DNA from 2 places in the Paenibacillus sp. FSL K6-1558 genome. Region 1 is predicted to be linked to the other one. Evidence: predicted binding sites of a transcription regulator. Region 1 holds the regulator's gene; the other holds the start of a gene.
What was found. Region 1 encodes Rex, which represses fermentation and respiration genes when NADH is low (regulators of the CRP and FNR family bind a similar motif). Its sites were predicted from a motif close to TTGTGAAATATTTCACAA; they were not measured.
Positions count from the first base shown of each region.

Region 1 (5,510 bases):
TGTAAAACAAGAACAGAAGGTGATGGTAAGCACTCACACCATTAACTTGCAAGAACAACTGCGCGAACGGGATATTCCGATGCTGACGCAGGTAGTTCCTTTTCCGTTCAAAGCTTCCGTGTTCAAGGGGAGAGGCCATTATCTCTGTCTACGCAAATTCGAGCACAAAATCAACAAACGTGAATTTGCTACGCCGAAAGAGGACTACTTCACGGCAGCACAGATGATTGTGTGGCTCACACAAACCGAAACGGGTGACGATGAAGAATTGAACCTCAGTGCACGCGGAGGAGATTTCTGGGAAACGGTGCAGAGCGAGTCCGAGTCTTGTCTCGGTAGATCCTGTCCGTGGTTCCGCAAGTGCTTCTATCATCGTGCGAAACATGAGGCGGGACTTTCTGATATTGTGATTACCAATCACTCCAAACTGTTTACAGACGTGAAGGCTGCTCATCAGCTGTTGCCAGCTTATGAAAGTCTGGTCATTGATGAAGCGCACCATCTTGAAGATGTAGCGGGTAAACATTTGGGGCTTCACATGAAGTATTTTACGCTCGTACACACACTGACCCGTTTGTTCAAAGATAGTCGTAATGGTCAGCTTCCCATGCTTCGCTCTCAGTTGTCAGGGCACGAGAACGGTGTACAGTGGGGTTCAATGGTGGATCAGATGTTTCCTCTCGCCGTGGAAGTGAAGGAAATGTGGGATCGTCTGAGCGATGCTCTGTTTGGTCTTTTGCCTGAACGGAGTGATGCTTCTCCAGGGGAGACCGGACAGTTCTCGCTGCGGCTTAAAGCGTCTCAGAAGCCTGCCAAGTGGCAGGAGTTGCAGGATTTGGAGAACCAGATCTATGTGACATTGGGTGATTTGGTTCGTAAGGGTGACAAACTGTTGCTCGAAGTAAAAGAAGATCAGGATGATTATCAGTCCGACAGTCTGATCACTGATATCACCGGGCTCTTGAAAGATCTGACGACGATGAAGGAGAATTTAAGATTCTTCATGCGTATGGATGATGCCAAGACCGTGTACTGGATGGAGGCCAGCGGACAGTTCCGTAGCAAGTCACTCCAGCTATACGCTGTTCCGGTGGATGTGAGCGCACAATTGAAAGAGATGTTTTTCGATAAAAAGAAAAGCGTTGTTCTTACATCGGCTACGCTGTCGGTGGATAAGTCATTCCAGTTCATGATTGAGCAACTGGGTTTGCAGGAAGCTGCCGACAATAATCGGCTTCTGACCTCGGTGCTACCTTCCCCATTCAATTATCGGGAACAAGCTTTGTTAGTAATCCCGCGGGATTTCCCGAGTCTGAAGGGGAGCGTAGGGGACGCGCACTTTGTACAGATGCTGGTGCACTCTCTTGCTGAGACGGCGATTGCAACTCAAGGACGTATGATGGTGCTGTTTACCTCTTATAAAATGCTTCGACAAGTCTATGAACCACTGAAAGAGGCTTTGTCCGGGAATGACATCTCGCTACTGGGGCAAGGTGTTGACAGCGGGAATCGTTCGAAGTTGACCCGACGCTTCCAAGATGCCAAAGCAGCAGTCCTGCTGGGTACGAGTAGCTTCTGGGAGGGCGTGGATATTCCGGGTGAAGCGCTGACCTGTCTTGCGATTGTGAGACTGCCTTTCCAGCCGCCTAACCATCCGCTTCTGGAAGCGAAGAGTGAACTGTTGCAAGAGCAGAAGAAAAATCCATTTATGAAGCTTTCTGTGCCGCAGGCCGTCATTCGCTTCAAGCAGGGGTTCGGCAGGCTTGTTCGGACAGGCAAAGATCGCGGAATCGTCATTGTGTATGATACGCGTGTAATTGAAGCTTATTACGGCAAGTACTTCCTGTATTCGCTACCGGGACCAAAGATGGAGCATATGCTGACAGAACAGATGGTTCCCCGTATTGCTGAATGGTTAGATCGACCTGCAGAAACTCAAAAATAATTACGATGTAAAGCTATAACATTGCATTGGACTTCACCATGGCGTTAAACTTTGAAGAAGACTTCACAAAGTTCGAACAGGGCAGCGCTTTAATGAACTTATATTCCTAATAATTCGGGCATTCTGTATGAGGACATCATGCATGGATATTGCATGTATACAGAATGCTCATCTTTTCAATATTTATTTAATCGTGGCGATGGTAAGGGGGAGCAAGGATGAAATCGGATAAAATATCAGAAGCGGTAGTACGGCGTCTGCCTGTATATTTGCGTTATTTAAACGAGTTGGTTCAGCGTGAGGTGACAACGGTTTCCTCGCAGGAGCTAGGACAGCGACTGGATTTGAATCCAGCTCAAATCCGTAAAGATTTAGCTTATTTCGGTGATTTTGGTCGTAAAGGAATCGGGTATGATGTGTCTTACCTGATCGAGAAGATTCGTCACATTTTGAAAATTGATCAGCAAATTAATGTGGCTCTGGTAGGGGCCGGTAATCTCGGACATGCCTTATCGAATTATAATGCTTATTTGAAGGACAATATGAAAATTGTCGCTATTTTTGATGCGTTTGGGCCTAAGATTGGCAGTAAAATTAATAGCCTGACGGTCAAACCTATGGAAGAACTTACAGAAGCGGTTCAGAAAGATAACATTCGTATCGGGATCATCACGGTGCCGGACACGGAAGCTCAGAATGTTGCCGATCAACTGATTCAATCGGGCATTGAGGCGATTCTGAATTTTGCGCCAACGATTCTAAAAACGCCTTCACATGTGCGGATTCATCATGCAGACTTTACAACGGATTTGCTCAGTTTGGCTTATTATTTGGAGAACGGGAAGGAAGATGAGCTTGATGACAACAACGAATAAATGGGTAATCCAAAATGGTAAATTTGCTGTAAATGAAGGTGCCAATTGGACTGTGATTCAAGGGTATATGGTCGTTGAAAATAACAAGATTGTGCATATTGGTGAGACGCTGCCGGATGGTGACGAGAACCTGCCTAAAGTGGATGGAAAAGGACTGCTCTTCCTGCCGGGTCTGATCAATACGCATGGTCATGCGGCAATGTCTCTGCTTCGAGGTCATGGTGATGACCTGGCATTACAAGTGTGGTTACAAGAAAAAATGTGGCCAATGGAAGCCAAAATGACTTCTGAGGACGTGTATTGGGGAGCATCCCTTTCGGTGCTTGAGATGTTAAAAGGCGGAACAACAGCTTTCCTGGACATGTATGACCACATGGATCAGGTAGCAAAAGTGGTTGAACAGTCAGGAGCTAGAGCTGCGCTGGCTCGGGGTGTCATTGGACTGTGTTCGGAAGAAGAGCAGATGAGAAAGCTGGAAGAGTCCGCAGCATTTGCTCGTGAATGGAATGGACAGGCGGATGGACGCATCACAACCGTAATCTCTCCGCACGCGCCTTACACATGCCCTCCAGATTACATAGAGAAGCTTGTTCAAGTTGCGCATGATCTAAACCTGCCTCTCCATACGCACATGTCAGAGACGCTTCGTGAAGTGGAGCAGAATGTATCAGATTATGGCATGCGTCCAGTGGCACATTTGGAGAAGCATGGCTTTTTCTCACGTCCTTCACTCGTAGCGCATGCTGTGCATCTCAACGATGAAGAGATCGAAATCTTGGCACGTCATGATGTCGCTGTATCGCATAATCCGGGTAGTAATTTGAAGCTTGCATCGGGTGTAGCTCGTGTTCCCGCTTTGTTGAAAGCAGGAGTTACTGTATCTTTGGGAACAGACGGACCGGCAAGCAACAACAATCTCGATATGTTTGAGGAAATGAGACTTGCAGCTTTAATTCATAAAGGAGTATCCGGTGATCCTACCGCCGTACCTGCCGGGGAAGCGTTGCTTCTTGGAACAGCTTACGGTGCGAAGTCCATCTTCCTGAACGATACTGGAGCTTTGAAAGTCGGTAAAAAGGCTGATTTTATTGCACTCAACATTGAACAGGCTCACTTCTATCCACACACGGATTTGATTTCACATGCAATTTACTCGGCTTCGGCGAAAGATGTGGAACATGTATGGGTAGATGGCAAACAAGTCGTAAAACATGGTGAATGTTTAACACTGGATGAAGAGCGCATTTTGCGGGAATCCCAGTTGGCTTTTGATCAATTGCTTGCGCGTTAAGAGGCAACTTCAATGCGCACTTTTAGGGAAAGGAAGTTCAACTCTTGAAGAAAAAAAAGAAGTGGATATGGATATCGCTGCTCATTCTCGTTCTGATCTTGATTGGGCTTCAGCGATATTACGTCTATGTCACGCAGGATCAGCGGCAGGAAGAAGCATTGGCGATTGAATCGGCACAGAACCAGCTGGGCATTACAGCACCTGATGAACTGCGGAAGTACGTGTGGGGCGAAAAGAGTGGCGCTGACAACATATACTGGACGATGACAGCTAAAAACAAAGATAATCAGGACATTATGGTCTGGGTTAAGTTTGATAATAACAATCAGCCTGTACAAGGCGCGGCAGGTGTGCACAGTGAGTTATTGCAGAACGGGATGACCGAAATGCAGATTCGCAACCGTTTCAGCTCAGATGTTCCAGGCGGTGAGATCAAACGGATCATGCCAGGTGTTGTGAACAATATCTATGTGTGGCAAGTGTACTATAACGATGATACGCATAACTATTATCGCTTTTACCGATTTAGCAACGGAGAGCAAGTCGATCTGGTATATACGTTACCGAACAGCTGACTTCATACATCTTCTTTCATTATGATGATGAATAAAACGGTCAATTCATAGATAGTTGCACATAACAATAAGCCAAAAAACCGGCAGACGGGATACCGACTGAACCGGTTTTTTTGGCATTCAAACCATTGAACATCAATGAAATAGTTAAAATTATTAATTTATTCATATTTTCGCCTTCGAAATTGTATATACGATGTGATATACTCAGATATGTACTGAAGTTAACGAACAACGCAAATAAATCTGCAATAAACGTTGCAGACATGATGTACAGCTAAATATACAAGCCTGTAGATTAAGGACGGGCTCATTTTGGGAGGGGTAATTCATTTGAAGCTGAAAGTATTGCCTATTGTTCTAACCGCCGTAGTTTCTGCCGTCCTGTTGTTTGGAGGTTGGTTCATATACCGTCAAGTAGCCGTACAGAGTCCGATTGAAAAGATGGTTACTCAGTACGAAGGTGTTAATAGCGTTCAGTTAACTATTAACCGCAATGATGTACAAATGAAACTTGATTTAAAGCCAAATGTAGATTTAGGTAGACTGGTGCAATATATTCATAGAGAAGGACAGAACCTGATCGGCTCCCGAGCGCTCAAACTGGATGTCGTAGACCACTCCAATGAGGCGCTTGAAAACTGGTGGGGAGATGCCATGTTTACCGTAGCCCAGGCGATGGAGAACAAACAATACGCCGAGATTACTCCGACGTTGTCCAAGATGGCTACAGGAGGAATTCAAGTCAATACGGCGATGGATGACAACAATGTTTATGTAAGTCTGCGAGACGGAGAAGCCAGCAAGTTTATTATACTGCCGCG
Region 1 is NZ_JBBOCV010000001.1:1,219,297-1,224,806, reverse strand. It holds gene dinG (ATP-dependent DNA helicase DinG) at 1-1,945, shown strand, start outside; gene MHI38_RS05070 (redox-sensing transcriptional repressor Rex) at 2,164-2,820, shown strand; gene MHI38_RS05065 (amidohydrolase) at 2,804-4,111, shown strand; gene MHI38_RS05060 (hypothetical protein) at 4,156-4,686, shown strand; gene MHI38_RS05055 (hypothetical protein) at 5,020-5,510, shown strand, end outside.

Region 2 (5,510 bases), 2.1 Mb from region 1:
ATAATCGTCATCGCCTGCAACAGCACCAGCGCAGATGCCAGTGCGAGTACCGGCCGGATGCCAGGCAGCTTCATTAGCCCGCGTCCCATGTCAGTACTCCAGGTGGTGCTGTTCGTTCAGACGTTTGCGGAAAATATAATAACTCCAGATCTGATATCCAAGTACAAACGGCAACAAGGTGTACGCAACAATAGTCATCACTTTTAATGAATAAGGTCCCGATGCTGCGTTATATACGGTCAGATCAAATGCCGAATTGATGGAACTCACCATAACTCGTGGGAACAATCCGATAAATACGGAGGCAAAAGCAATGGCAATAACCGCACCTGTCATCCCTAAAGCCCAACCTTCTCGTTGCTGACGAATGAAGTAAACCGCAAAAGCCAGTGCCGTAGCACCAAGCAGAACCATAATCCAGAGCGCCCAGCCACGAACAGCAAACACATCGGTCATCAGATAGGTCAACAATGCGTATATTGCAAGCACTGCAACCAGCGGTATCATCAACTTTTTCGCCAGGTGAAGTGCCCGTTCTCTCAATTCACCTACGGTACGCAGGGAGGCAAATAACAGCCCGTGAACCAGACATAATAGCGTTACACTCAAACCACCCACAACGGTGTACGGATTCACAATATCCAGGAAACCGGCATGCATTTGCATTTGCTCATCAATGGGCAGACCTTTCATCAACGTTGCAAAAACAACCCCAAACAGGAATGGCAGTAAAGTACTTGCCACTACGATAATAAAGTCCCATGTTTTACGCCAGCGCTGCTGTTTCATTTTACTGCGGAACTCAAAGGCGACGCCGCGTCCAATCAACAACAGCAACACAACCACCAGTGGCAGATAGAATCCGCTGAACAGCGTTGCATACCAGTGCGGGAAAGCCGCAAACATGGCACCGCCTGCGGTCAGCAACCAGACCTCGTTTCCATCCCAGAACGGACCAATCGAATTGATTAATGTACGACGTTCACGATCTGTTTTGGCAATCAGACCCGTAGACATCCCTACCCCGAAGTCGAATCCTTCGAGAAAGAAAAAACCGATAAACAATACGGCGATCAGTACAAACCACAACTCACTTAGTAACAACGGAATACCCCCCATCTACGCCAAACGGATCAGCCGGCTCATCATGCTCGTCTGACTTATCGACGGCATATGGACCTGCTTTGATTTTGCGTACAAACAGATACACCATCACGATGCCAAGAACCGTATACGCCGCAGTAAAGGCAATCGTGGAGAACAAAATCATTCCTGCGGAAACATTAGGTGACACACCTGCCTCGGTCGTCATATACCCAAACACCGTCCATGGCTGTCTTCCGACTTCAGTCATAATCCATCCTGCGGAATTCGCAATAAACGGCAGGGAGATCGCAAAGACCATCAGACGCATAAACCAAGGTTTCGCCACTTCCAATTTCTTGCGCCAAGCCAGATATGTACCATACATCGCGAGCATAATCATCAAGCCGCCCGCAGCAATCATGACACGGAAGCTCCAGAATGTGGTTCGTACAGGAGGAATATAGTCTCCAGGTCCGTACGTCTGCTGGTATTCGGCATTCAGTTCTTTCATGCCTTTGACACTACCGGAAAATTTACTATAAGAGAGATAACTGAGTAATCCAGGGATTTTGATCTCACCGGAGTTCTCCTGTTTATCCGGGTCAATGGAGGCAATAACCGTCCACGGTGCCGGGTCTTCGGTTGTTGTCCAGGTTCCCTCACTTGCAGCCATCTTCATCGGCTGTGTTTCCACCAGATATTGAGCTTGGAAGTGCCCTGAGAAGGCCACGCCCAGCGAGGAGACAAGACCGATAATAACCGCGATGTTAAAGGATCTGCGGAATACTTCGACATCCTTCTTTTTCATTAACTTATAAGCACTAATGCCCGTCACGACAAAGGCTCCCGTCATTAACGCACCAAAAATCGTATGCGGGAATTCAACGAGAAACTGCCCATTTGTAATGAGTGCAAAGAAGTCATTCATCTCCGCCCGGCCATTATTGATGGCGAATCCAACGGGATGTTGCATAAACGAGTTCGCTGCCAGAATCCACACCGCTGACAGGAATGTGCCGACAAATACGAGCCAGATACAGGCCAGATGCACTTTTTTGGACAACCGATCCCAACCGAATATCCATAAACCGATAAATGTGGACTCCATAAAAAATGCCAGCAAAGCCTCGATCGCCAGCGGCGCACCGAAGACATCACCAACAAAGCGGGAATACTCCGACCAGTTCATACCGAACTGGAACTCTTGCAAAATACCGGTGACCACACCGACGGCAAAGTTAATCAGGAACAACTTGCCCCAGAACTTGGCCATCGTTTTGTAAATCTCTTTTCCCTTCGCAACATACAACGTCTCCATAATGGCTACCAGCAGCACGAGGCCAATGGATAGCGGTACGAAGAAAAAGTGGAAAATCGTTGTAAGTGCATACTGGATACGCGATAGCATAATCGGATCCATACCTTTACCCCTTCTTTCTGTTCGCTTTAGCAAGATACGTAAATGGCTTTGAAGCGGGCTTCTTCGCTGTCTGTCCTCCAAATACGTTGATGAACGTATTGTGCCAGATTACCTAATTTTCACATGTGATAATTATCACTAACTCGTCCCTCTTACGTAAAAAAAGTGACCTCGGTCACACAATAGATAAAATTAAGCCTATTTATCAGGCTTGTTCGTTGCCTGATTGGTCTTGACTGATGCACGTATTCATGGAAGTTGTTCATGTTTGGAGACAAATGCCCATATGTTAGTGTCAGACGGAGATATGTGAAGTGCTACAGCGGCTTTTTACATACCAAAAATCCCTTATCAAAGTGTGGTGAGTTACAAATGGAACATGCTGAACCGTTAACAGATGTGGATCCAAAGCCAAAACAGAGGGAAGAAGAGGATATAAAACAGGCAACAATGGACCTGTCTGTGTCCACAGATCTTGCCGTTCAATATGTGATTTTCCCGCGAAAAGGAGGCTGGTTATCCTTCCCCTACCCGGACATCGTTGCTTTATTTGCAGCTCAAGAAGGCACGATCTTATATGTCAGTAGCCGTACGGCTGAGGAAGAGGGATTACCAAAGTCCATTCAGGCGATCTCTCTTTCGGAGGCGGAGAACCGATTACAGGAACCACATACAGTTGCAATCGTCGCACACCCATACTGGCTTATAGCTGTAGCTTCACTACAACCTGAATTATGTATTGCACTACTGCCTGAACCCGTAGGAGATGAAGCCGCATCTCCACTCTGGGAGAGCAATATCTCCAGACTTGTCGGCATTGCCGATCTAGTGGCCACATCCTCGGAAACCCGGTATATGAAGCTGCTCTTTCAAGGTACCCGTGCCATCTGGCTAGGGGGAGAAGACACTTCACCAGCCGGTTACATCCATTATGACGGTACACGTATTCCACTGCGCGATTATGAGATATTTTTTATGCATGCACTTCAGCAGGTACTGACTGGTAAACCAGACCGCGTTACCACGCTTCAATGTCGTTTGCGAGCTGACTACTACAGACAGCTCCGAGCCAAAACAGGTGCTCATGAAACCATCTCGTTTCTTCTGTCCGCATATGAGTATTTACTGGAAGATTCACGTGCCGCCGCCTCACTCAAGGAAGCATTCACTCATGCTGTCATCAACGGAAGGCAGGATTGTGTGGTGTCTCATTACCGGTTCCTCTCCGCCATCTATGCGAGATCAGGTCAGATTGAAGAAGCTCTACAGGTGTTTGGCATCAGTGCAAATAACGAGCAGGAACGTCATCATTATGAGCAATTGTGCCGCTGGCTTGAAGCCGGAGAGGAACAGTTGGTTCGAGCGGAACTGCTGCGCATCAATGATGATTACGGCAGTGCTCTGCGCGTTCTGGATGAGCTTGGCGGGGAAACGGCAAGGCATTGGAAGTTCCGTATCTATCAGGAAACAGAGTGTGTGGAGGATGCGCTCGCGCTCGTTCATGCCAGTGATATTCAGGATGCGACCAGCCTTCTGCAATATCGACAACTATCCGGGACGGCACTGGCTCTTCGAGGGGAACGTCACGGTGCGGTAAGGCTGTTTCTGGAGACAGCTGTGGAGGATGAAGAGGCCTTAGCTCGGATTATGGAACTGGAGCTGCTCGATCAAGCCGTACAACAGTTGCTTGGGGAGGTGCCTTAATGATAGACCCGAAGAAGCGCAGAACCCCTGGAAGTAGGCCCGTTATGCATGATTCGCTTCAATCGTCTTCGAGTTCCGAAGCCCAAAGCCAAAACTTCTCAAGTCAAGTTCATCGCATCATTAACTCACGGATCGAAGAGGAAACGAATTCTTCCGCGAGCCGTGATGTAGAGGTAGACGCATACGAACAAAACTCTCCCGTACGTCGGGTGCGCAAAAATAAAAACAACAAGCTGACTGCCATGCTTCAGGTACGTAATGAGCAAGGACGGTATCTGGAAGAAGTGTTGCAAAATCTGAGTGAATTCGTGGATGAAATCGTCATTGTGGATGATGCCAGTACAGATGGAACACCGGAAATATGCAGAGCTTTCCCAAAAGTAGTTCGTCTTGATGTGTTACAGAAGCCACTGTTTGCCGAAGAGTGGCGCCTTCGCAACACGTTATGGCAAGCTGCCGTCAGTACAGATCCAGACTGGCTTCTCTCGGTAGATGCCGATGAACTATACAGTGCTGATGCCAAAAAGGCAATGCGCAAACTCATTGATCAGGACTACGCAGACTGGTTTGCCTTCCGATTCTACGATATGTGGGGTTGCCGAACACATTATCGGGAGGATGAGCTGTGGTCCATGCACAAACGTCACACTGCCTCCCTTGTCCGTTATATGCCGGGCTATCCTTACTTTTACCCGCAACAGAATCACCATGTTCCTCGTCTTCCCGCGTCCTGCACCGTGTTACCAGGGGTATGCACTGAACTGAAAGTTCAGCATCTCGGCTGGGCTGGAAGTTTGGAGGATCGGGTACGCAAATATTTACGTTACAAACGTATTGATCCGCATGGGGAATGGGGCAACCCAGCGCAGTATGAGTCCATTCTGGACCCTGAACCGCGCCTGCTCCCTTGGAAGGAGGAGTCGTAATATGGGTGTGGTCAGCATACTGACCCATAGTTTTACCGATGGTTACAACCGGGAGTTTGGCCGGGTATTTGGCGGCGGGCTGGAACGTTATATTCTCGATCTATGCAGTGTCATCCGCGGACTCGGACATATTCCCGAGGTACACCAGCTGTCCTATTTCGAATCATTCCAGACCCGAACCGAACAGATCGACGTCTATGGTTACGATTACGACATGGAAAATGTACCGGAAGCTTTTGACCGGATGGCCGCAGCCGCTCGCGGTCCAATCATCTATGCCAGTTGCCTGTGGCAACCCATCACCTATAAACCTGGCAGTCTCGGAATATGCCATGGCATTAATTGGGATCGCCCCCGTCTGCCGCTTGAGACGA
Region 2 is NZ_JBBOCV010000001.1:3,347,996-3,353,505, forward strand. It holds gene cydD (thiol reductant ABC exporter subunit CydD) at 1-89, opposite strand, end outside; gene cydB (cytochrome d ubiquinol oxidase subunit II) at 91-1,104, opposite strand; gene MHI38_RS14380 (cytochrome ubiquinol oxidase subunit I) at 1,091-2,506, opposite strand; gene MHI38_RS14385 (hypothetical protein) at 2,879-4,210, shown strand; gene MHI38_RS14390 (glycosyltransferase) at 4,210-5,136, shown strand; gene MHI38_RS14395 (glycosyltransferase family 4 protein) at 5,138-5,510, shown strand, end outside.
Region 2: the regulator Rex is predicted to act here: its motif matches at 2,630-2,647, upstream of MHI38_RS14380 (cytochrome ubiquinol oxidase subunit I).